Linked DNA regions of Bombiscardovia apis. The main gene of each other region encodes a partner of the protein of the gene in region 2 in a complex. Links are inferred from orthologs where the notes say so. Each region holds a gene or a part of one and is shown on either strand. Other genes may lie near its edges.

Region 1 (6,463 bases), 390 kb from region 2 along the record:
TCACCAGCTGTTTCGTACTCTCACTTACTCACTAGCTCTGGCGGGAATTGGTCTAGTCTACAGCACCGCAATCGCCTGTGTGTTTATGGAGAACGGGCCAAGTACCGGAAACACCAGTACTTGGCCCGTTTTCTGCTCAGCCTTGCTCAGGCATGTAGGGCGTCGAGTTGATCAATTATGGTCTTCGAGATGCTCGCGATCTCTCCCACTCCATCAACTCGAATGAGCACGCCACGCTCTCCGTATACGTCAAGCAATGGCTTAGTCTCGTGTGCATACACATCTAGACGCTTGGCGATGACCTCAGGAGTGTCATCGGTACGTCCTTCAATCTTGGCGCGCTTCTCCATCCGCTCCATGAGCACAGTGCGGTCAGCATCCAAGGCTACGACGGCGCTCAGAGGCGTGTCCAAGTTCTGAAGCATAGCGTCAAGTGCCTCGACCTGGGAAGCAGAGCGAGGATAACCATCAAGAATCCAACCCTGTTTGGCATCGTCCATGCCCAAGCGGTCTTCGACGATCTTATTAGTCAGCTCGTCTGGAACTAGCTCACCCTTGTCGATGTAGCCTTGCGCTTCCTTACCCAGTGGCGTGCCATTCTTCAAGTTATAACGGAAGATGTCTCCGGTGGAAATGGCTGGAATGCCGTAATGTTCGGCCAGGAGAGCAGCCTGCGTGCCTTTTCCAACGCCTTGAGGACCCATAATCAGCAGTCGTTGTGCCATGATTCATCCTTTTCTTTATAGGTTAGTCAACAGATATATACAGATAATCCGGCTGGGCGATTGACGCTACAGCCGGATTAGAGTTCATAATTTACGAAAGTATTCGCTCGCGCGCAGGCGATTGAAACTTTCAGCCTTCCTTGTAATCGCCTTCCAGCAAGAAGCCGGTGTACTGGAACTGCTCGGTCTGTGCCTTCGCCTGACGCAAGGTATCGAGACCCACGCCAGCGATAATCAAAATTGTGGTACCGCCGAAGGGCAGCTTACCGCTAATCTGAAGCAGCATAATCAGTACGGTAGGAATCAGAGCCACGAAGAGCAAGTAGACAGCGCCTACCGTGTTCAGACGGTTCATCACATACGAAAGGTAACGGCTGGTAGCACGACCAGCACGAATGCCTGGGATGAAGCCGCCGTACTCTTTCATGTTGTCTGCAGTCTCATCAGGGTTGAAAGTGATGGACGTATAGAAGAAGCAGAAGAAGACAATCATCAAGGAGTAAAGGCAGATATACCAGACGCTGGTTGTGTTTGCCAAGTTAGTATTAATCCACTTGACCCAAGACTGATCGGACTTACCGAACTGCGAGACCAGAGTTGGAATAGCCAGAATAGACGAGGCGAAGATGGGAGGAATAACACCTGACATATTGACCTTGAGCGGCAGGTAGGTTGAAGAGCCGCCATACATCTTGCGACCAATCATGCGGCGAGTGTACTGCACCGGAATACGGCGCTGCGAGAGCTCAACGTAGTTGACGAAGATAAGAATAACCAGTAGGACTGCCACGACGATGCCGAACTTCTTCCAGTCGCCATCCTTGCCGTTGGTGCCCCAACCGATGTTCCAGAGCTGAGGCAAGAAGCCGGAGCAAATGGAAGTGAAAATCAGGACCGACATACCGTTGCCGATGCCCTTTTCAGTGATAAGCTCGGCCATCCACATGATCAGACCTGTACCACCAGTCATGACTAGAATCATCACGATGAAGTTCCAGACAGAACCGTCGGGGATAACCTTCTCTTGGCAGGCATTGTTAAATAGTGCGCCAGAGCGAGCGGTAACCAAAATAGTCGTGGACTGCAAAATAGCAAGTCCTATGGTCAGGTAACGAGTGTACTCAGTGAGCTTAGCCTCGCCTGACTGACCTTCCTTGTGGAGAGCCTCAAAGCGAGGAATAACCACTCGCAGCAGCTGCACCACGATGGATGCCGTAATATACGGCATAATACCCAAAGCGAAGATAGACAGCTGTAAGAGAGCACCACCGGAGAAGAGATTAACCAGCCCTATGAAGTCCTCGTTGCCAGCAGAGGTTAAGCACTGCTGCACTGCTGGATAATCTACCCCTGGCGTAGGTATGAAAGAACCTATGCGGTAGATAATAATGATACCAAAGACGAAGAAGATCTTCTTCCGCAACTCTTTGGTTTTGAAGGCCTGGATTAACGTCCTCACCTGGATTCCTCCCTAACAGCGCATCGGCTCACCCCATGCCGCGCTAACAACTTCCTGTGTCATCATATCGGATGCACCGGTCAATGCATGAATACACAAATGCAATCGGCTCCCGCCCGTACTGACGGGGAGAGCCGATTACTATTGCTGTACTTCTAGATCAGCCCCAGTGTAATCAGTCCTCAGAGACCGACCCACCTGCGGCTTCAATCTTGGTGCGTGCCGATGACGAAACCTTGACACCCTTGAGTGTGAAGGCTGCCTGTGCATCGCCCTCGCCCAGTACCTTCACCGGGTAGCCAGAGCGCACAGCGCCCTTGGAGGACAGATTCTCAGCAGTAATCTCGCCGCCCTCGGGGAAGAGCTCGGAGAGCCGACCCACGTTGACGACCTGATATTCCTTCTTGAAGGGGCTCTTGAAGCCACGCAGCTTGGGCAGACGCATGTAGAGCGGCAGCTGACCACCCTCGAAACCAGGACGTACCTGGTACCGTGCCTTCGTACCCTTCATACCGCGGCCCGAGGTCTTACCCTTGGAACCTTCACCACGGCCCACGCGAATACGATCGCGGTTGGCACCTGGTGCCGGACGCAGATCGTGCATACGCAGGATGTTGGTCTCTTCGGTCTCAGCGGAGTTCTTGGTAGCCATAATTAGTCTGCCTCCTCAACAGTGACCAAGTGACGAACCTTGTCGATCATGCCCCGGTATACAGGAGTGTCGTCGATAACGACAGTCTGACCGATCTTGCGCAGTCCGAGGGACTGTGCGTTCACCTTCTGGCGTTCAGTCTGGTTTGCGAAGCCCTTAACCAGCGTAATTTTCAGCTGCTTGCTCATCACTCACCATCCTTCTGGTCAGAAGTTGCCTTAGCCTTGGCTTCTTCGCGGGCCTTGCGAGCCTCAGCGATGCCTGCGGCGCGAGACTTCAGCAAGGAGTCGGGAGCGACCTCTTCCAAAGTCAGACCACGACGTGCTGCGATCTCTTCGGGCTCTTCGAGAGCCTTCAAGCCTGCAACAGTTGCACGCACTACGTTGACAGCGGTGGCCGAGCCCATGGACTTGGTCAAGATGTCGGTAATGCCTGCGCACTCCATGACTGCACGCACCGCGCCACCGGCGATTACACCGGTACCGGGAGCTGCGGGCCTCAGGAGCACCGTGCCGGCTGCATCGTGACCGATTACCGGGTGGGTAATGGTGCCGCGGATGCGGGGAACGGTGAACATGTGCTTCTTAGCGTCCAGCTGGCCCTTTGCAATTGCTGCGGGGACCTCACGGGACTTGCCGTAGCCTACGCCCACGGTGCCCTTACCATCGCCTACGACTACGAGAGCCGCGAAGCTGAAAGTACGGCCACCCTTGTGGACCTTGGAGACACGGTTGATGGTGACAACCTTGTCGAGCAGTTCGTCACCATGGTTTTCGTCACGACCACGACGGCCACGACGCTCACCACGACGGCCTTCTCCACGACGGCCATCACCACGGCCACCGCGGCGGCCGCGACGCTCATCATTGTTGCCCCCGTTGCTGGACTCGCTCGACTGAGCAGTCTGTGCTTCTTCAGCCACTTGGGTTTCCTTTGTCGTCTCGTTATCGCTCACAGTGCCAAACCTCCCTCACGGGCGCCTTCTGCAACCGCTGCGACGCGGCCGTGGTACCGGTTACCACCGCGGTCAAAGACCACGCTAGTAATGCCAGCATCCTTAGCCTTCTTGGCGACCAGTTCGCCAACTTTACGAGCGGCATCAGTCTTATTGCCTTCAACCTTGGGGAAGTCACCAGCCAGAGTCGAGGCGCTTACCAGCGTCAGACCCTTGGTGTCATCCACAATCTGAGCAATCATGTTGCGATTGCTGCGGGTAACGACCAAACGTGGACGCTCAGCAGTGCCTTGAATGCGCTTGCGCAGGCGGGCGTGACGGCGCAGGCGGGCAACCTTCTTGCCTTTACCGCGAATTGCGACGCTCATATCACTTACCAGCCTTTCCTGCCTTGCGTAGGATGTGCTCATCCTGATACTTAATGCCCTTGCCCTTGTAGGGTTCTGGAGCACGAAGCCTGCGAATGTTTGCAGCCGCTTGACCGACCTGTTGCTTGTTGGTGCCGTGCACAATGATTTCATTGGCATTAGGCAGTTCGTAGGTGATGCCCTCAGGAGGCTCCACCGTAATCGTGTGAGAGTAGCCCAAGGAGAGCTCAAGGCCCTTGCCCTTGGCTGCGGCACGGTAACCCGTACCAACAATCATCAAGTGCTTCGAGAAGCCCTTGGAGACACCCTCAACGATCGAAGCTACGATAGAACGGCTCAGACCGTGATCAGCGCGAGTTGGGCGCTCATCGTTAGCTGGAACCAGAACAATCTCGTTTTCTTCAACCTTGCCGCTAATGCACTCAGGCAGAGTGAAGGAATCAGTGCCCTTAGGGCCCTTGGCCGAAAAGACCTGTCCCTTGAAAGAGACCTCTACGCCCGCCGGAATGGCGACGGGGAGCTTACCAATATGCGATGCCATGTTCAGCTCTCCTTTCTCACCACACGTAGGCGACGATTTCGCCACCAATGCCCCGGTCGAGGCATTCCTTCTGAGTCATCAAGCCCGAGCTAGTCGAGATGATGGCTACACCCAAGCCGCCCAAAGGCATTGGCAGGGAGTCTGACTTTGCGTAACGACGCAGGCCAGGCTTAGAAACCCTCTTAATGCCCTCGAGGCTCTGCTCACCGTGAGAACCATACTTGAGAGTGATCTCAAGAGTCTGGCCCACGCGAGCTTCCTTAGCCGCGAAGTCAGCAATGTAGCCTTCACGCTTCAAAATCTGCGCGATAGCTGCCTTGAATTTGGAATACGGCATTTCCACGGTTTCGTGCTTTGCCGCACTCGCATTGCGCAGACGCGTAAGCATGTCTGCGATTGGATCTGTCATTGTCATGTGGGCTTATGCCCTTCCTCGCCGTGGTTTCCGTCGCCCGGCAGTTTCCTGCTCGGGCCACGGACCTTCAGCGTCGATATTTACCAACTGGATTTCGTAACTCCGGGCAACTCGCCTGCATGAGCCTTGTTGCGAAGGCAAATGCGGCATAGGCCGAACTTGCGATATACGGAATGAGGACGACCGCAGACCTGGCAACGTGTATAGCCACGCACCTTGAACTTAGGCTTGCGCGCCGCTTTATTCTTTAGAGCGGTTTTTGCCATTTCAGTTCTCCTTGAAGGGGAAGCCCAACTGCTTGAGCAGTGCGCTAGCTTCCTCATCGTTCTTGGTGGTGGTCACCACGGTGATGTCCATACCACGCTGATGATCGATGTCATCAGGGTCGATCTCATGGAAAACAACCTGCTCCGTGAGGCCGAAGTTGTAGTTACCCTGACCATCGAACTGCTTGCCGCTGATACCGCGGAAATCGCGGATACGTGGCAGCGCAAGGGTGAGCAGACGATCGAGGAACTCCCACATACGGGTGCCACGCAAGGTGACATACGCACCGATGGCCTGGCCCTCACGCAAGTGGAACTGAGCCACAGACTTCTTAGCCTTCGTTACCTTGGGCTTCTGGCCGGTGATTGCAGTCAAATCCTTGATTGCGCCCTCGATGAGCTTAGAATCTCGAGCTGCTGCGCCGACTCCCATGGAGACGACGACCTTCTCGATCTTCGGCACCTGCATTGGGTTAGAGAACTTAAATTCCTTCTCCAACTCGGGCACGATTTGCTCGATGTACTTCTGCCTCAAACGAGGGACTGCCGGTGCTTCAACGGTTGTATCGCTCATGACAGCTCCTTGCCTGACTTCTTGGCGACGCGCGTGCGAACAAGCTTAATCTTGCCTTCGCGTGCCTCCTCCTTGACCACAACACCAATGCGGGTGGCCTGCTTGGTCTCAGGATCAATCACCATTACGTTAGAACGGTGGATTGGTGCCTCAACCGAAACAATGCCGGACTGCTGGCCCTGCTGTGCGGCCTTCATGTGCTTCTTGACGATTTGCACGCCCTCAACGATCAGACGGTCGTTAGGCAGAATCTTAGTGACTTTGCCCTCCTTACCGCGATCCTTGCCGCGGATGACCTTGACCTGGTCGCCGGTCTTAATCTTGGCTACCATCTCAGATCACCTCCGGTGCGAGAGATACGATCTTCATGAAGCGCTTGTCGCGCAATTCACGTCCGACCGGCCCGAAAATACGGGTGCCGCGGGGCTCACGCCCGTTGCCCAAAAGGACAGCAGCATTCTCGTCAAACTTGATATAGGAGCCATCTGGACGACGACGCTCCTTTGTA
Region 2 (16,780 bases):
GTCACCGGTTCGGCAGGAGCGTCATCTTCGTCGTCGTCATCTTCCACAACGTCGTCGATTGGCTCACCGTCTTCGTCTACATCGATAGTTGGCCCGTCTGCCTGGCTCAACTCCTCAATGTCGAAGTCGTCTTCTTCAACCTGCTCTTCTTCGGCAGGAATGACTTGCTCGTCTTCAAGTTCATCTACAGGCTTTGCAGACTTCTTGCTGCTTGCACTGGCTTTTGTAGCACTCTTCGCCTTCGTGCCCTTGCTGGTCTTGGCCTTAGCACTCGCAGCACTTTTACGGCCCCTACCCTGTGACTTCGACTGGGTTTGGCTGGCCGCATCCTGCTCTAGCTGCTCGCTCTTATCAGACTTGGTGTCCTTAGTGGCCAACGTATTCCTCCTGAACCTTCCTGCCCCAGACCGCTTGCGCAAAGGCGCACTTATGGCAAGGGCAAATTGTCAACTACACCAGTGAACCATTCCAACCGGACTATTATTCCCGATTCTGCAAAATTCATTGATTTTGTCGGCTTCTTTTCACCCATGCTGGCTTCACACCATGCTGATATGCAGTGGTAATAATCGAGGCAAGCGTGCATTGCGGGTTCAACTGCAAAGCCTGATACGCATAATCCAAACCCTCCTCACGGTTCAACCACCATGAGATATATCCCATAATCGCGAGCGGTTGCTCATGGTAAGCATCCGGCATGGCAGTAACCATGACATCAAGCAAATCTAAGCCATTGCGACACCTTTCAACATCGGGATGCATAGACGGGTCGGTAAAGGCGCAATCGATGGACTGGCACAAGATCTGTACGTTGCCCTGAGCATACGGCTCGGCGCACAAGCGGAGAAGGTCCTTGTATGACAGCATGGAACGAGGGCAGAGCATAGAAATAATAATGGCATCGCGAATGGGTAAGGTCTCACTCATACCTACAGCAATAGCCATCAGTGGTGAACTATCGGCAGCAATACTCTCCTGGCCGCCGGTAATCTCATGGCACCACAGTTTTATGGGCTCGCGCATCCACTCACGGTCCGCTTCACACACCCCATGCTCACGCCTATTCATCCGATAGGTGTCCAACAGTTTCGCCATCTGAGTGTTTGCGACTTTCAGCTTGCCTGGCTCTGTCTCCTTGTGCTTGAGATTGTCTGATGCTGTCATATCTGGCCCCTTGACTTAGTTATCCTTACGAAGACGTTTATCCTTGTAGTTTGAGCTTGGCATAGAAGCCACTCATAAATCCAGCTGTGAAAGCAATGTGGTCGAATGTGGACGATCCCTTGTGCCAAGCCAAAAAGTGCACCCGTACCTATAAGCTCAACACTATGGATTACACCACCACTCGCCAAGTCGTTGAACAGGCTATGGATAGGCAAATAGCCAACTACTTTGCGCAGTGCACATACCCCACGCAAGGGCTCTTACAAGCCGTTGAGCGCGCAGTTAAGGCTCAGGCTTCACATTCCAGCCAAGGGGGTAAGCGCCTGCGTGCCCTGCTCTTGCTTGCCTGCTACCAAGCCGCGAGTTCGCCCAGCGTGCAAGAGCTTGAAGCAGTCCCCTTTCCCACAGCGCTTATCGACTCGGCTTGCGCCCTTGAAATCTTCCAAACCTCCGCTCTCATACACGACGACATCATCGACGAAGCCCCCTTGCGCCGCAGCCAGCCCTCAGCACACATAGCCTTAGCGAGTAGTTTTCAGGAGCTTACGGGCACCGCCAGCCAGCAAGCAGCAAGAGCCGGTCAGTCCTTAGGGCTCTTACTGGGCAATCTTCTAGCTGCATGCGCTACAGAGGCCATCAGCAAGGCCGCGGCTAGCCTGCCGCGCAGCGAAGATATGCGCCAGGCTTTTGCAAGGATGGTTGGGCGAGTGAACCAAGGCCAGATTATGGACTTAACCATGGAATCTTTACCGCTTGACCACGCTGAGCCTTTGCGCCAAGCTGCCCACACTGCCATCGCCCTAAAAACTGCCTCATATACGACCGTGGCTCCCATCGAGTTGGGATTACTGGCAGCTGGACGAGACCCACACAGCGCGAATTGCATTGCACATAAACTCGGCAGAAGTTTAGGGCTGGCTTACCAATTGCGCGACGACCTGCTCGATGTCACCGGTAGTCCTGAAACTACTGGAAAACCGCTGGGCGGCGACATTCGGGAAGGCAAACGGACCTTACTGCTGTGCGAAGCCCTCGTGAGAACTTCCGGTAAAGAACGCGAGCGCCTCATCTCTATCTATGAAACCGGGCATCCGAGCGAGGCCGAAGTGACTTTTGTAAGGCAGATTTTTGCAAGTTGCGGCGCCATTGACGCAATTAGCGCATACGCGCAAGAGCTCAAAGCGCAAAGCCAGGAGGCTCTAACAAGCAGCTGCCAACAGTTGGATTTGGACACCAACAGTCGCGAAAAACTGAGCCAAGCGTGTGATCTCATCCTTCCCCAAGCGTAAGCACGAGGAATCTGCCCAGCTCAGGCGGTAGCATAAGAGCAACACGAGGTAGCTCAAGAGCGAAACACCGATAGTATGCAGCACTCATCCGGTGTATTTTTCGCTAAGAATAGGGCTGCACACACCAATTTTCGACGGGAAGGCCATACGATTACGACTATGAGTCAAGCGGCGCAGGCAAACAAGGGTCAGATTATCGATGGCCGATACCGCATCATAGGCAAAATCGCCGACGGCGGTATGGCTACAGTGTATGAGGCACTCGATCAGAGACTTGCCCGACACGTAGCCATTAAAATCATGCATACTCAGCTGGCCCAAGGCCCCCACCGTGAGCAGTTCGAGGAGCGTTTTCGCAGGGAGGCCCGCTCGGCTGCTGCGATTGCCAACCCCCATATCGTACAGGTCTATGACACCGGCCAAGTAGACGGACTCGACTTTTTGGTTATGGAATACGTGCATGGAGTCAACCTGCGACATGAGATGAATGAGCAAGGCAACTTCAGCGTCCGCCAAACCATCCGCATCATCTCGGAAGTCTTAGATGGACTCGCCTCCGCACACGAAGCAGGTGTCATCCACCGCGATATTAAGCCTGAAAACATTCTTATCAACGATCGCGGCCATGTAGAAATCACCGATTTCGGTTTGGCCAGGGTGGCTTCTCAGTCAACCCTATCCTCAACCGGCATGCTCTTGGGCACTGCTGCCTACCTGCCGCCTGAAACGATTGAAAATAATCAAGCCACGCCTCAAGGCGACTTATATGCAGTGGGAATCGTGGCCTACGAGATGCTTTCCGGCTCGGTTCCTTTCCGCAGCGACAACCCGGTAACCGTAGTCTTCAAGCATGTCCACGAAGATGTGCCCCCCCTTAGCCAAGTGTGCCCCGGCATCGAGCCCAAAGTATCTGATTTTGTAAAGCACCTAGTAGAGCGTTCGGTTGAAGCCCGCCCTACCGACGCAGGTGAGGCTCTGCGGGAATTGAACTCGCATTTAAGCGATTTAAGTCTGGAAGCCTGGCGCTTCCGGGCAAATCCTACAACAGACAATAGTGATGGCAGTAAGCCCACCCTCGTAGCCGCTGTGCCGGGCGCAGATCGGCAGACTGACTCCCGTCACCAAATTGACTCAGAGGCCGCTACAGACCTCTTTGCTGGGCTTGGAGACGGCACTGACGAGGGCAGCTCCCCCGCAGAGAGAGATAATCAGCGTTGGGATTCAGATGCCAGCAAGCCAGATGCAGTTGCTGCTCAAGATCGCACAACCACGACAGCAGAACATGCAGGCTCGGCGACAGCTACTCGGCCATATGAAACAGCTGATTCAACTTCAAAAAGCACAAACGCCGACGCTCAAGATACAGAACCGCTCGCGGCCGTCTACCAGTTGGGCAAACTCGACAAACAGCCCACTCATCGCTGGCGTAAGCGTCTGCTCATTGCTTTACTGGTAGTGGTACTCCTAGCAGGGGCCGGAGCTGGCGGCGGCGCTTGGTGGTATTTCCGAGGCCCCGGTTCGTATTGGAAACTGCCCAAACCCGGCGATGTCTCCTGCCAAATTAACCAGTCATGCTCTATCACCGGAGCTGACTTTGCCCGGTATGAGCAGAATCTCAAAGTGGCAGGCATTCCCTACAAGACCAAACAGGATTACAGCGATACGGTTGCCGAGGGGCACATTATCTCAGCTCAGCCTAGTACGGTCGATGCCCAGGTCAGCAAACGCGGCGGCAATGTCAACCTTATTATTTCGCAAGGCGTGCGCACAGCTATCATTCCTGCCGACATTTTAAACCCGCAATCCCCTTCTGGTGCCCAACCACTCGAAGCTCTCAAAAACGCTGGATTCGATAACGTCCAACACCAAGAAGACAAAGACCAGTATTCGATGGATGTGCCCGGCGGCGCAGCTCTCGCCATTACTCCCGAGCCAGGCAGCACGCTCAAGCACAACGAGCCGATTGCGCTCACCCTGTCCAAGGGCAAGATGCCGGTCAGCATGCCCGACATCGTTGGCAAAAGTAAGCAAGACGCCCTCGCCGCTCTCAGCGCGGACCGCTTGACAGCCAACCTAAGCGAACAGTGGTCAGACACCGTTCCTAGCGGGCAGATTATGTCAGCCTCCCACAAGGCAGGAGACCAGCTCCACTGGGGCGATCAGGTTGAAGCAGTCGTATCTAAGGGGCCTCAAATGGTTACTCTTCCAGACCTGCGCGGTAAGAATGAAGACGAAGCTAGCAAGATCTTAAAAAGTCTGGGGCTCGATGTGAAACTCTCCGCTCCCCTAGGAGATTTGTCGCACACTGTTCGATTGCAAAGCCCGGCACCAGGTCAACAAGTTCGCCTGCACGGTGAGGATGGCAAACCAACTGTCATCACCCTCACCGTTGTCTGAGATGAACTAAACTCGGCCTTACTGCTGGGCCGCTACCCGCTTCTTAACCACTTGTGCATAGATGTCGACGTATTCTTGACCACTCATGCGCTGAATTTCTTTCATCACTTGGTCGGTCAGCTGTCGAATTTCTTCGTGGGTGATTTGATTCACGCTCTCTTTGCGCACCATAATTGGCTGACCAAAGATGACCTTAGTAGAGCCCTTACTGGGCATCGTTTTACCCGGCCGCTGCAATTCGCGCGTGCCAATGATGGCGGTGGGAATAATGGGGCTGCCAGTTTCAAATGCTAAGCGGGCCATACCAGTGTGACCACGATAGAGACGACCGTCTGGGCTACGAGTACCTTCCGGATGAATACCGAAGACGTGGCCCTGGTCGAGCACCTGTCGAGCAGTTTCGAGGGCTCCCAGAGACTTAGAACCGCCAGAACGGTCGACGGGGAATACACCTACTGAAGTGAACCACCGTTTTTTCAGACGCCCCTTAAGTCCTGTGCCGTTAAAGTATTCATCCTTGGCCATAAAGTGAATCATGCGCGGGCTAGCAAGCGGCAAGAGACCATCGTCTATGACTGCCAGATGGTTCGAGGCAATGATGACCGGCCCCTGAGTTGGAATATGCTCCGCCCCTTCCACGCTCGGTTTGAACCAGAATCGAGCCAGTGGTCCTAAGAGCTTGACGTAGAACCGGTAGTTCACAGAGCCTCCCTTGTGTAACAGTCCAAGCCGAGTAGCGGATGACTTCCACCACGGTTACTCTTAGACGTATGACCCAGCACAAGAATAGCAACGACGATGACAAGCCTCAACACTCAGCAGATTCTTCTCAATCCAGTGGCAGCTCAAGTGATGACTCTTGGCAAGCATTTGTGAGCGCACATAGTGACGATTTAAGCGATATTGAATCCTCGCACACTGCCAAACGATTCGAGCGCAAGGCCCGAAAAGATAGCAAGAAAGCAGCCCTTAAAGCTAGTGACTTGGACCACTCTGCATTCGTGTCCGCAAGTTCGGGAGCAGGCCGCGGACCCCGTGATTTTTCGTCTAGTTGGCTAGATACCGACCAAGTGATGGACCAAGCCAGCGATTTTGTGCCACCAAACCCTCAGCTGGGCCACCCTAGCGCCGCAATCGTCTTATATGCTCTCTTATCGCTCATTGGGGTCATCGGCTTGGTAGCGGCCCTGTTTGCGCCTCGCCTGCCCGGCATTCTTGGACCCATTTTCGCCCTATGCACCCTCATTGGCGTTGCTGGGCTCATATCCAGCCGGAAAGACTTCAGGTATAGCAAAGACCCCGGCGATGATGGCGCCAGGGTCTAATGTTTATATGCGGTCTAAGAGAACTTGACTACTTCTCGTTCTGACCGTGGCACATCTTGTACTTCCTGCCCGAACCGCAAGGGCAGGGAGCGTTCTTAGAAGTGCCGGGGTAAGTCTTGCCGTCTGACCAGGGAGTGCGATCCTCCTCAGCCTTTGGGCGCTTGCTCACAGGAACAGCCTTCTCGGCATGGCTAATAGGTTCGGGGCCTACGATACCGGCCTCGTCGTCCTCATCTTCGGATGCTTCCTGAGCTTGGCTCTCGGCAGCTTCCTCGACATCAGCACTCTCGTCGACTGTATCTGGATCTTCGGGAGCTTCGTAGCTGACTTCCTCAGCCTCATGAGCACCAATCTCAGCATCCTGATCGTCGTCGATTTCGTCCATGTTTTGGTCGCTTTCAACGACCTTATCGAGGTCAACGTTGAAGAGCAGCTGGACGCTTTCCTCCTTGATAGCATCAATCATGGAGTTGTACATCTGGAAACCCTCGCGCTGGTACTCAACGAGCGGGTCACGCTGGCCCATACCACGCAGACCGATACCATCCTTAAGGTAATCCATCTCGTAGAGGTGTTCACGCCACTTTTGATCAAGCACCGAGAGCACAACACGTCGTTCGAGCTGACGCATGGGCTCTTCGCCAATCTCGTCTTCGCGATCTTGATACTCGCTATCGGCATCTTCAATGAGCTGCTTAAGCAGAGCTTTCACAGCCTTATCACCCTTGAGCTTGTTTACCGACTCCTGAGCTTCCTCTTGATCAAGTCCGATCTTGTAGAGGCTGTCTAGAGCCGTCCATAGGCCTTCCCAATCCCAGTCAGCAGGCTTGTCAGAACCCTTTTGGGCACCACGAACATAAGACTCGATAGTATCGTGCAGGAAGCGCTCAATATCGCTGCGGATATCTTCGCCTTGGAGCACGGCCTGACGCTCGGCATAAATAACCTTGCGCTGCTTGTTCATAACGTCGTCGTACTTCAAGACGTTCTTACGAATCTCGTAGTTGCGCGATTCGACCGACTTCTGTGCGTTGCGCACACCCTTAGACACAGACTTGGACTCGATGGGTTCGCCTTCAGGCATGCCCTTAGACAGCACACGAGCCACCAGCTGTGTGTTGAACAAACGCATCAAGTCATCTTCCAAGCTCAGGTAGAAGCGGGACTCGCCCGGATCTCCCTGACGGCCAGAACGACCGCGCAGCTGGTTATCAATACGGCGAGACTCGTGACGCTCGGTACCCAAGACATAGAGGCCGCCAAGTTCCACAACTTCCTCGTGCTCGTCCTTGACTTGCTCCTTAACCTGCTCAACAGTCTCGGGCCACAGCCGCTCGTAATCTTCCGGCGTGTCGTCAGGAGAATAACCCTGATCTTTGAGCTTTTGGTCAGCCAAGAATTCAACGTTACCGCCGAGCATAATATCGGTACCACGACCAGCCATGTTGGTAGCCACCGTTACGGCACCCTTACGACCTGCCACAGCAACGACGCCAGCTTCCTTAGCATGCTGCTTGGCGTTGAGAACCTGATGGTCAATTCCTGCGACATCAAGCAAAGAAGAAACAACCTCAGAAGACTCCACCGAAGCAGTGCCCAAGAGCACTGGCTGGCCGGAAGCGTGACGCTTGGCCACATCCTTGACGATTGCAGTCAGCTTTTCCTTCTTGGTACGGAAAATCAAGTCGTCTTGATCCTTGCGAACCATCGGCTTGTTAGTAGGAATGGGGAGCACACCCAGCTTATAGGTGTTCATGAACTCGGCAGCTTCAGTCTCGGCCGTACCGGTCATGCCCGAAAGCTTGTCGTACATGCGGAAGTAGTTCTGCAAGGTGATGGTCGCGAAGGTCTGGTTCTCAGCCTGAACTTCTACGCCCTCTTTCGCTTCGATAGCCTGGTGGAGACCCTCGTTGTAGCGACGACCGTGCAGCAGACGACCGGTGTGTTCATCAACAATGAGCACCTCGCCACCCTGAACCACGTAATCGCGGTCCTTCAAGAAGAGTTCCTTGGCCTTGATGGCGTTGTTGAGGTAACCAATGAGAGAGGTGTTGTTGGGCTCATAGAGGTTGTCGATGCCTAAGAAATCCTCAACCTTGGTGATACCGGGGTCGAGAATACCGATAACCTTCTTTTTCTCGTCGACATCGTAGTCTTCGTCGCGAGTCAGCTTGGGAGCTAACTTAGCGAACTGACGGTACCAACGAGTGACATCGCCCTCAGCAGGACCAGAGATGATCAACGGGGTACGGGCCTCATCAATCAGAATTGAATCGACCTCATCGACGACAGCGAAGTGGTGTCCGCGCTGCACCAAATCGGCCTTGTCCCAAGCCATGTTATCGCGCAGGTAATCGAAGCCAAACTCATTGTTGGTACCGTAAGTCACATCAGCTTCATACTGCTTGCGACGCTCAGCAGGCTTCTGGTCCGTGATAATGCAACCAACGCTCATACCCAAGAAACGGAAAATGCGACCCATGAGCTCGCTCTGGTAGCTGGCCAAGTAATCGTTGACGGTAATGACGTGTACGCCCTTACCCTCCAAAGCATTCAAGTAAGCCGGCAAGGTAGCCACCAAGGTCTTACCTTCACCAGTCTTCATCTCAGCGATGTTGCCCCAATGTAGGGCAGCGCCGCCCATGAGCTGCACGTCGAAGTGACGCTGCCCCAAAGTCCTCTTAGACACCTCACGCACCGTAGCGAAAGCCTCAGGCATCAAATCGTCAAGCTTCTCGCCCTTGTCTAGGCGTTCTCTGAATTTGGCGGTCTGACCTTTGAGCTCTTCATCGCTCATCGCGGAGATCTGATCCTCCAAAGCATTGGTCTCTTTCGCCACATGCTCCAGTTTATGAAGCTGGTGCCCCTCACCCATGCGAAGGATCTTGTCCAAGACTACTACCACGTTGCGCTCCCTATGGTTCTTCCCAACAATACTCAAATCTAGCCCAGTGGGTCCAGCTAGGCTCAAGCCTTCCCCATATTACGCGGCCTGCAAGATTTTCTCTAAAATAGCATCTTACCCGAACAAAACGCCGCCCAGTTTGACCGTAAAATTCGTATATTCCAAGCCACGAATGGCGCGCGTCTTGGGCCACTCATGTGCTTCGGCGGCATAGTCTTCAGGACTCAATGATCTGATGAATGCATTACTGCTTGCTGAGTGAGACCTGAGTGTATATAGTCCATCACGTGCAAGAGCAGGTGCCTCGGATTTTCGGGACACCCGCTCCTACACTCTTACTGGATTGAGCTACACAGATAGTTTGCTCTGCTTGGTCAATTCATGGCTTACTTTATATGGTCCGGCGTGTCGATTTCAAAAACACCGTAGGACCAGCCGTGCCTGCGGTAAACCACAGATGGCCTGTTTGTCTCACTGTTAACAAAGAGGAAGAAGTCATGACCGATGAGTTCCATTTCATAGAGTGCTTCATCGATACTCATGGGCTCTGCGATGTGCAGCTTGCGTCGAATCACGATAGGAGTATCGCCCACTTGCACTTCGACAGATTGCCCTGGACCTAAGTCTGAAGCCATGGCATCTTGTTGAGCGGAATTGCTTGGATTTGTCTCCTCGACAGGTTCTTCAAGTTGATCAACGGCAATGTCGAGAGGCAGAGGCGCACGGTCGAGTCCCCGGCGATGGTCCTTGCGACGGTCACGTGTGCGACGCAGGCGAAGGGTGAGCTTATCGAGAGCCCTATCGAATGCAGAAAACTCATCTGCGCTCGAAGCCTCTGCTCGAACCACAGTCTTACCAGCAATGACGGTCATCTCAACGCGAGTAGCTGAATCAGCCTGGCGGGGATTTCCTTCATGAGTGAGCACAACTTGGACGCGCTGGGCATCAGGCGCTATTGCGGTCACACGATTCATCTTATTTTCAACGACATCGCGGAACTTTTGCTTTATCTGCGTGTGGCGCCCTGTGATGACAATATCCATGTGGACCTCCTTGTTTGAAACGAGTTCAACTCGTTGCGTACCCCAGCGAGCTTCACCAGCTACCGGGTTACCACTTCATTGTAGTCGATAGAGTTGGGAAACGTCTGTGCAATTACTGTAGTTTCACTCGACGCTAGTTTCACTCAGACACGCGGTGGACAATCATCGGCTAAGCTAAGGAATGTGAGACTCCTCGATGGTCGCGGCAGTTGCAAAACTGCTGAGGAACTTCCGGGCTCCGCAGAGCACGATGGCGGATAACGTCCGCCCAGGGTGACCTGAGAGAAAGCGCAACAGAGAGCAGACCGCCCGCTTGGTTTTCCAGGCGAGTAAGGGTGAAAGGGTGGTGTAAGAGACCACCGGGCTACTGGTAACAGCAGCCGCAAGGCAAGCCTCATCGGGAGCAAGGCCAAGCAGAAGGCGTTAAGGGTTGCTCGCCCTTGCCTTCGGGTAGGCCGCTAGAGCCTGGCGGTAACGTCAGGTCGAGATGGATGGCCATCCGTTCCTTCTAGGAACGACAAAACCCGGGGTATGAGGGGTCTCACATTTCCTCAGTTTCTACATCAGTGAAAACTTGCGCTGCAACTTCTTGTAAAAGCGCTGGATTATGGCCCTTTCGCCCTCCAGCTGACCAGAAACGACGCTTGCGCACTTGTTGATCTAAGCCTTGAGTCTTCTTGGCTACAGCCCTTCCCAAGGAGTACGCAGAGTCGACGAATAGACCGCTGCGGGCAGCTTGCCCTACTACAGCTGCTGCAACCGGTTGACTGACTCCCTTGCGAGTCATTTCCATCAAACTTCCACGCTCTCCCAAATTTCGGCTCAGACAGTAGCGAAGGTAAGATTCGGCATAGGCTTGATCGTCGACTAAACCTAGCTCTTCTAATCGATCAACCGCCCGCTCAACAACGGCAGCATCGTAACCTTTAGCAAGCAGACGCTCTACCAAGGCTTGCCGGGGTCGAGCAGCAGCATCAAGCAAGGTCAGACCAGCTTCTTTACATGCATCCTCGTCGAATGGATCCTTAGGGCCAGTTCCGGCAGAGTTGCCCCCGCGAAAACCGAAACCACCCTGTTTAGCCTGCCTGTTGCGCCGCCTCTTTGACTTGAATCGACGACTCTTACTCTTGTCATTTTCTCTAGGCAACTGTCCAAAGCTGCCTAGAGAGAGAACTCCTGAGGATTGAGATTGCGGTGCCGCCTCTATGTGATCTTGACCATCATCTGCTGCTTGATCATATACACGCAGCTGTTTAACTTGGTGAGCGCTTGCCACGTTATCAGGTGTACCGCCATCCTGCTCGATACGAGCAGGATGGACCTTAAGGAAGGTGGAAGCCTCGATCATGGCTAGTCTTTCAAGAAGCTTGAGCCGCTGCTACTGGCTGTCCTTTGCCGCTAGCAGTGGGTGCCGCCTTATCCGCATCCGCAGACTTGTCGGCTTCGCTTTCAGTCTCGCCTTCACCGTTTGAAGTAGCTGCCTTCAAACCAAAAGCGACTTTCACCTTATCTTCGACTTCCTGAGTCAAGCCAGGGTTGTCCTTCAAGAACTGACGAACGTTCTCGCGGCCCTGACCTAGCTGATCTCCTTCATACGTAAACCAAGAACCAGACTTCTTGATAACGTTGGCTTGCAAGGCCATATCAAGTACAGAGCCTTCTTTGGAGATGCCCTCGCCGTAGAGAATGTCGAACTCGGCAATCTTGAAAGGCGGAGCCATCTTGTTTTTGACGACCTTCACCTTGGTACGGTTGCCGACTGCGTCATCGCCGTTTTTCAAGGTTTGAATACGACGAATATCCATACGTACTGAGGCGTAGAACTTCAAAGCCTTGCCACCAGTAGTGGTCTCAGGACTACCAAAGAATACGCCAATCTTTTCGCGCAACTGGTTAATGAAGATAGCAGTCGTGTTAGCCTGCGCTAAAGCACCGGTCATCTTACGCAGAGCTTGGCTCATCAGCCTAGCTTGCAAACCAACGTGGCTATCTCCCATATCACCGTCAATTTCAGCTTTAGGCACCAAGGCTGCAACCGAATCGATGACAATGATGTCGAGCGCACCTGAACGAATCAGCATGTCAGCAATCTCAAGCGCCTGCTCACCGTTATCTGGCTGAGAAACAATGAGAGAGTCAGTATCCACGCCCAGCTTACGGGCGTACTCAGGGTCGAGAGCGTGCTCGGCATCGATAAATGCTGCCACTCCCCCGTTCTTTTGAGCGTTCGCCACAGAATGCAGAGCCAAGGTAGTTTTGCCTGAGGATTCGGGGCCGTAGATTTCTACGATGCGACCTCGGGGCAAGCCACCGATACCCAAAGCCATGTCTAGGGCCAGAGAACCCGTGGGCACAACTTCTACATCTTGTACGGGCTTGTCTCCCAAGCGCATGGCAGAACCCTTACCAAAGTTCTTCTCCACCTGCGCCAAGGCGGTATCTAGAGCAGCCTTGCGCCGAGGGTCCATGCTATCCAGGTCTTCTACCTTAGACTTGCCCTTGCTGTTTGCTTGATGTGCCATACGGCTCTCCTTCATCAATAGTGCTTGCAGTCCACCCTAATCGCAGGCTCAGCTGAACTGCTAGCCTAAGGTAGCGATGTGGTCGAATGTGAATACTTATCCACAATCGGCTTTACTGCACCGTTCTTTCCCGCTAAGTACTGAGTATACCCGAAGACACGAACAAATGTTCGAACGTTGCGCCCTAGGCGGCAGGCAACGGTGGCGCATTATGATCCTTTCCCCAACGCTGGGAATCGGGCACCTCCATCTGATCACATAATACATTCCAAATCACACGAGGCTCAATACCCCCATCCAAAGCCTCCTGCACCGTCATGGAGTCCAAACGGGCCAACCGCTGGTCTTGCGCCAAGCTGCGGCCGTAGACCCGTCCAAAAACTTCTTCTACCAAAGCCCAGAATTCACGTTCTTTCACAATTCACCAGCTTAGAACACATACCACGACACACGAAACGCCCAACTCAAACGAGCCGGGCGTTTCACGACAATTCTTAATGCAAGCCACAAAGCCCATGCACATCGGACCAAGCGGGCTTATCGGTCAGATTAATTCTGGTGAGATTCCAAGTAGTCAGCCACTAGACGCAAGGTCTGGGGAACCCCTAGGCCCAAAGCATCTGCAATAGAACTTAGTAGTTCGGAGCTTGCTTCCTTTTGACCGCGCTCTACCTCGGAGAGGTAGCCCAAGGAAACACCGGCCTTTTCGCTGACTTCGCGTAAGGTCTTGTGATCATTGGTGCGCAGCTCACGCAGCACGTGCCCTAAAGCTTCCCTAAGGGAAACCTCTTGAATTACCTGCTGATTCTGACGACTTTGAGTAGCATCTTGTTGAGTGGCACTCACGCCATCTTCTTGCATCCACATTTTATTCAGACTTGCCTGGCGTTCTTCTTTTGCCTTCTTAGCGGCCCGAGCACGAAGCACCTGCTGCTGGGCAAAAGCAACCGCCCTACGCTGAGCCGGAGTTAAATCTCGTACACGAGCATTCTGGTCGCGGGTGGGAACCGCAGGATTGAGTTCGAATGTGTCCTTGGACCTGGTCAACACGGTTTCTACCTTGTTCATCACAGCCCCTTTCGCCATATCGTATTCATCGTCACTATGCTCAAACGCTGAGGGCTTACTTTTATTCCCAGCACGAAACTTGTTTCGGAAATTGTGAGCTATATCACATTATGGTTCAGTCGATATGGCGCTGTCGGGCAAGCGAACGGGCTTGTTCAGGCATTGAGCAATTGGAAAACCCTGCGCAGCAGTTGAAGAACCGTACTTCGGCGAACTGCTTCGCGCGAGCCTTGTAGCTGCAACTGCACCGAGCACAAGCAATAATCGCCCGCAAGAGTGCCCGCTTGAGGACTGCGAACCAATCGAGCCGGCACTGCCATACCCACATATACCAATCCCGCAGGCTGCCCATTGTCAGGACCAGGACCAGCGACACCAGTCGTTGAAAGCCCTAGCACAGCGCCCTCGTGGCCTTGTTGAGTGTAGAGCTTGGAAGCACCAAGAGCCATTTGCTCAGCTACCTGCGGGTGCACCGCTCCATGAGCATCCAACAACTGCTGGTCAACCCCCAAAACAGAAGCCTTAGCAGCAATATCGTACGTCACGGCCGAGCCCAAAAAGACATCAGACGCACCAGGAATGCGAACAAATGCATCGGCGAGTAAGCCGCCGGTCAACGACTCGGAAGCAGCAAGAAAGAGCCCATGACGACGGCAGGCAGCCAAAGCCATACGAGCCAGCTCATCGCACCGCCCTTGTAAGTCATCACTCATAGTTTTCCTCAACATTCACAGTCAGGCCCGAACTCTGACCCTACGACACGAAGATACTATCTAGACACGAGGAAACGGTAACTTAGCGCCGCTTACCAAAGACTCCGTAGAGATATTCGCCGCCCGAGTATAAACAGAGCACAAGAGCCAGCACAATGATGCCCTGAGTCAGCGGTAAGTACCAAGAACCCACCGAGCGCAGCGGAGCGATCAACATGGCTAGGCCTGTAAACTCGAACAGGGTCTTGAATTTTCCTGCCGGGGAAGCAGCAATAACTTGTCCGCCTCGGTCGATAATAAAGAAACGCAAAACAGTAATGCCAATTTCGCGCAGCAAAAACAGGATAGTGGCCCACCACCACAGTTCGCCGAATATAGAAGCAATCACTAGGGCCGAGATAATAAGCAGTTTATCGGCGATAGGATCCATAAGTTTGCCTAATTCGGTTACTTGATTGTATTTACGTGCCAAGTAACCGTCGAGCTTATCTGTAGAAGCTGCCACGATAAAAAGAGTGGCGGCAGTCCAACGCATACCCAGACTGTTCTGCCCCCAAGCACCAGATCGAGCATATAACACGATAAACACCAGCACCAGAAGAATGCGAATGTAGGTCACAAAGTTGGGTGGGCTATTCCACCCATCTAGCAGAGAGTGCTTATGTTCACTCACTGTGGACTGCGAATCGTCCTGCATTACCTCTCCTCAAGTCTGTCTTTATCACTTCGTCTTCTAGCCTGCCGCTGGTGGATGCTCAGCCGAAACGGCGCTAATACGTCTTTCAGCTATCCTAGCCGTTCGCACAGTGAGACAAGCCTGTCATCGCACATCACGCCTCTCCAATAGATGAAGCGTCGCCACGAATAAAGGCCAAAGCCTCTTGTAGCTGCGAAGGTTGTATTAGCACTTCACGCGCTTTAGAACCTTCCGAGGGGCCTACAATACCACGAGATTCCAACAGATCCATCAAACGACCCGCGCGCGCGAAACCGACCCTGAGTTTGCGCTGCAGCATGGAAGTGGAACCGAACTGATTAGTAATAACCAGCTCGGCAGCTTGCAAGAGCTCGTCCATATCGTCGCCAATGTCTTCAGCGACTTCTTTTTTCTTGTCTTGCGTCTGTGCCATTTGCTCGATATCTTGCCGGTACTGAGGTTTACGCTGAGTGCGTACAAAATCAACGGCCTTACGAATCTCTGATTCAGAGACCCAAGCACCTTGCACACGAGCGGGCTTAGCCTGCCCCATAGGAAGGAAGAGCGCATCACCTTGGCCGATAAGGGTTTCAGCTCCAGTGGCATCCAAAATAACTCGTGAATCTGTAGAAGAGGAAGTGGCGAAGGCCAAGCGGGAGGGGATATTAGCCTTAATCAGACCGGTAACCACATCGACCGAAGGGCGCTGGGTAGCCAACACCAGATGCACACCAGCAGCGCGAGCTAACTGGGTAATGCGCTGGATAGAGCTTTCCACATCATTTTTGGCGACCATCATCAGGTCGGCCATCTCGTCGACGACAACCAACAAATAGGGGTATGGCGCTACCTTGCGGTTAGAGCCAGCGGGCGCATGGACTTTACCGGCGCGCACTGCTTGGTTGAAGTCTTTAACGTGGCGGAAACCAAAGAATTGCAAGTCATCATAGCGAGCGTCCATCTCTTTAACCACCCATTCCAGAGCCTGAGCAGCCTTCTTAGGGTCAGTAATGATGGGGGTCAGAAGGTGAGGAATACCGGCATAAGCGGAAAGCTCCACGCGCTTAGGATCGACCAAGATGAGGCGAACCTGCTCAGGAGTAGCCCTCATAATCACCGAAGTGAGCATGGAGTTCACAAATGATGACTTACCAGAACCCGTAGCGCCTGCCACCAGCAAGTGGGGCATCTTAGTCAAATCGGCGGTAACGTAGTGACCTTCTACATCTTTCCCAACAGCAGAGAGCATGGGATTATCTTCGGACTGGGCCTCTTGGGAGCGCAAGACATCGCCCAAGTGCACAATTTCCCTATCTACGTTAGGGATTTCAATGCCAATAGCTGACTTTCCTGGGATTGGCGAAAGGATACGCACGTCTGAACTGGCCACAGCATAGGCGATATTGCGCTGTAAGTTGGTGACTTTTTCAACCTTGACACCATGACCAAGCTCAACCTCGTATTGGGTCACTGAAGGTCCGCGTAAGAAACCTACCACCTTTGCGTCAACATCGAACTGATGGAAGGTGGATTGCAAGGCCTTAATAACACTGTCGTTGGCCTGGGTTCTAGCTGCGTGAGGTTTACCACGGACCAGCAAATCGTTCGACGGCAACACGTAAGGAGTCAGGTTGGCCGTCTCTATAGGCCGCTCCCC

The links.
Region 1: the proteins of secA (region 2) and secY are in contact, whole or in part, in a crystal structure (PDB 3DIN), measured with the Thermotoga maritima proteins. The link is inferred for Bombiscardovia apis from one-to-one orthologs. Residues at the interface, in WP_004082002.1 of Thermotoga maritima: Glu261, Ala262, Arg263, Lys300, Ala301, Arg302, Thr303, Ile304, Ile305, Leu323, Tyr324, Asp325, Pro326, Val329, Ser330, Tyr333, Ile336, Lys340, Phe345, Val349, Glu363, Phe364, Tyr374, Ser375, Gly376, Gly377, Glu393, Ile395, Thr482, Ser483; in WP_004081795.1 of Thermotoga maritima: Glu108, Gly109, Glu110, Glu111, Ala236, Glu237, Arg238, Arg239, Ile240, Thr241, Ile242, Gln243, Tyr244, Ala245, Arg246, Arg247, Val248, Thr249, Gly250, Arg251, Arg252, Val253, Tyr254, Gly256, Ala257, Ser258, Thr259, Tyr260, Leu261, Pro262.

What each region holds. Positions count from the first base shown.
Region 1 is NZ_AP026800.1:1,549,086-1,555,548, forward strand. The notes cover bases 21-2,933. They hold secY (preprotein translocase subunit SecY), read right to left. Parts: upstream 2,185-2,933; coding sequence 856-2,184; downstream 21-855. Other genes in these bases: R8377_RS06260 (adenylate kinase), read right to left, coding at 147-725; rplO (50S ribosomal protein L15), read right to left, coding at 2,360-2,836; rpmD (50S ribosomal protein L30), read right to left, coding at 2,839-2,933. In the rest of the region: more of rpmD, read right to left, coding at 2,934-3,024; rpsE (30S ribosomal protein S5), read right to left, coding at 3,024-3,791; rplR (50S ribosomal protein L18), read right to left, coding at 3,788-4,159; rplF (50S ribosomal protein L6), read right to left, coding at 4,161-4,700; rpsH (30S ribosomal protein S8), read right to left, coding at 4,717-5,115; R8377_RS06300 (type Z 30S ribosomal protein S14), read right to left, coding at 5,196-5,381; rplE (50S ribosomal protein L5), read right to left, coding at 5,383-5,955; rplX (50S ribosomal protein L24), read right to left, coding at 5,952-6,287; rplN (50S ribosomal protein L14), read right to left, coding at 6,289-6,463. UniProt on the Escherichia coli protein: The central subunit of the protein translocation channel SecYEG. Consists of two halves formed by TMs 1-5 and 6-10.
Region 2 is NZ_AP026800.1:1,148,340-1,165,119, forward strand. The notes cover bases 6,004-9,441. They hold secA (preprotein translocase subunit SecA), read right to left. Parts: upstream 9,081-9,441; coding sequence 6,204-9,080; downstream 6,004-6,203. Other genes in these bases: R8377_RS04525 (hypothetical protein), read left to right, coding at 6,004-6,175. Outside these bases: R8377_RS04500 (RNA polymerase sigma factor), read right to left, coding at 1-377; R8377_RS04505 (hypothetical protein), read right to left, coding at 502-1,164; R8377_RS04510 (polyprenyl synthetase family protein), read left to right, coding at 1,272-2,453; R8377_RS04515 (Stk1 family PASTA domain-containing Ser/Thr kinase), read left to right, coding at 2,613-4,850; R8377_RS04520 (lysophospholipid acyltransferase family protein), read right to left, coding at 4,869-5,552; more of R8377_RS04525, read left to right, coding at 5,591-6,003; hpf (ribosome hibernation-promoting factor, HPF/YfiA family), read right to left, coding at 9,467-10,123; R8377_RS04545 (regulatory protein RecX), read right to left, coding at 10,665-11,471; recombinase RecA, read right to left, coding at 11,482-12,645; R8377_RS04555 (DUF3046 domain-containing protein), read right to left, coding at 12,830-13,063; R8377_RS04560 (helix-turn-helix domain-containing protein), read right to left, coding at 13,195-13,713; R8377_RS04565 (CinA family protein), read right to left, coding at 13,869-14,426; pgsA (CDP-diacylglycerol--glycerol-3-phosphate 3-phosphatidyltransferase), read right to left, coding at 14,509-15,123; R8377_RS04575 (FtsK/SpoIIIE family DNA translocase), read right to left, coding at 15,257-16,780. UniProt on the Escherichia coli protein: Required for protein export, interacts with the SecYEG preprotein conducting channel.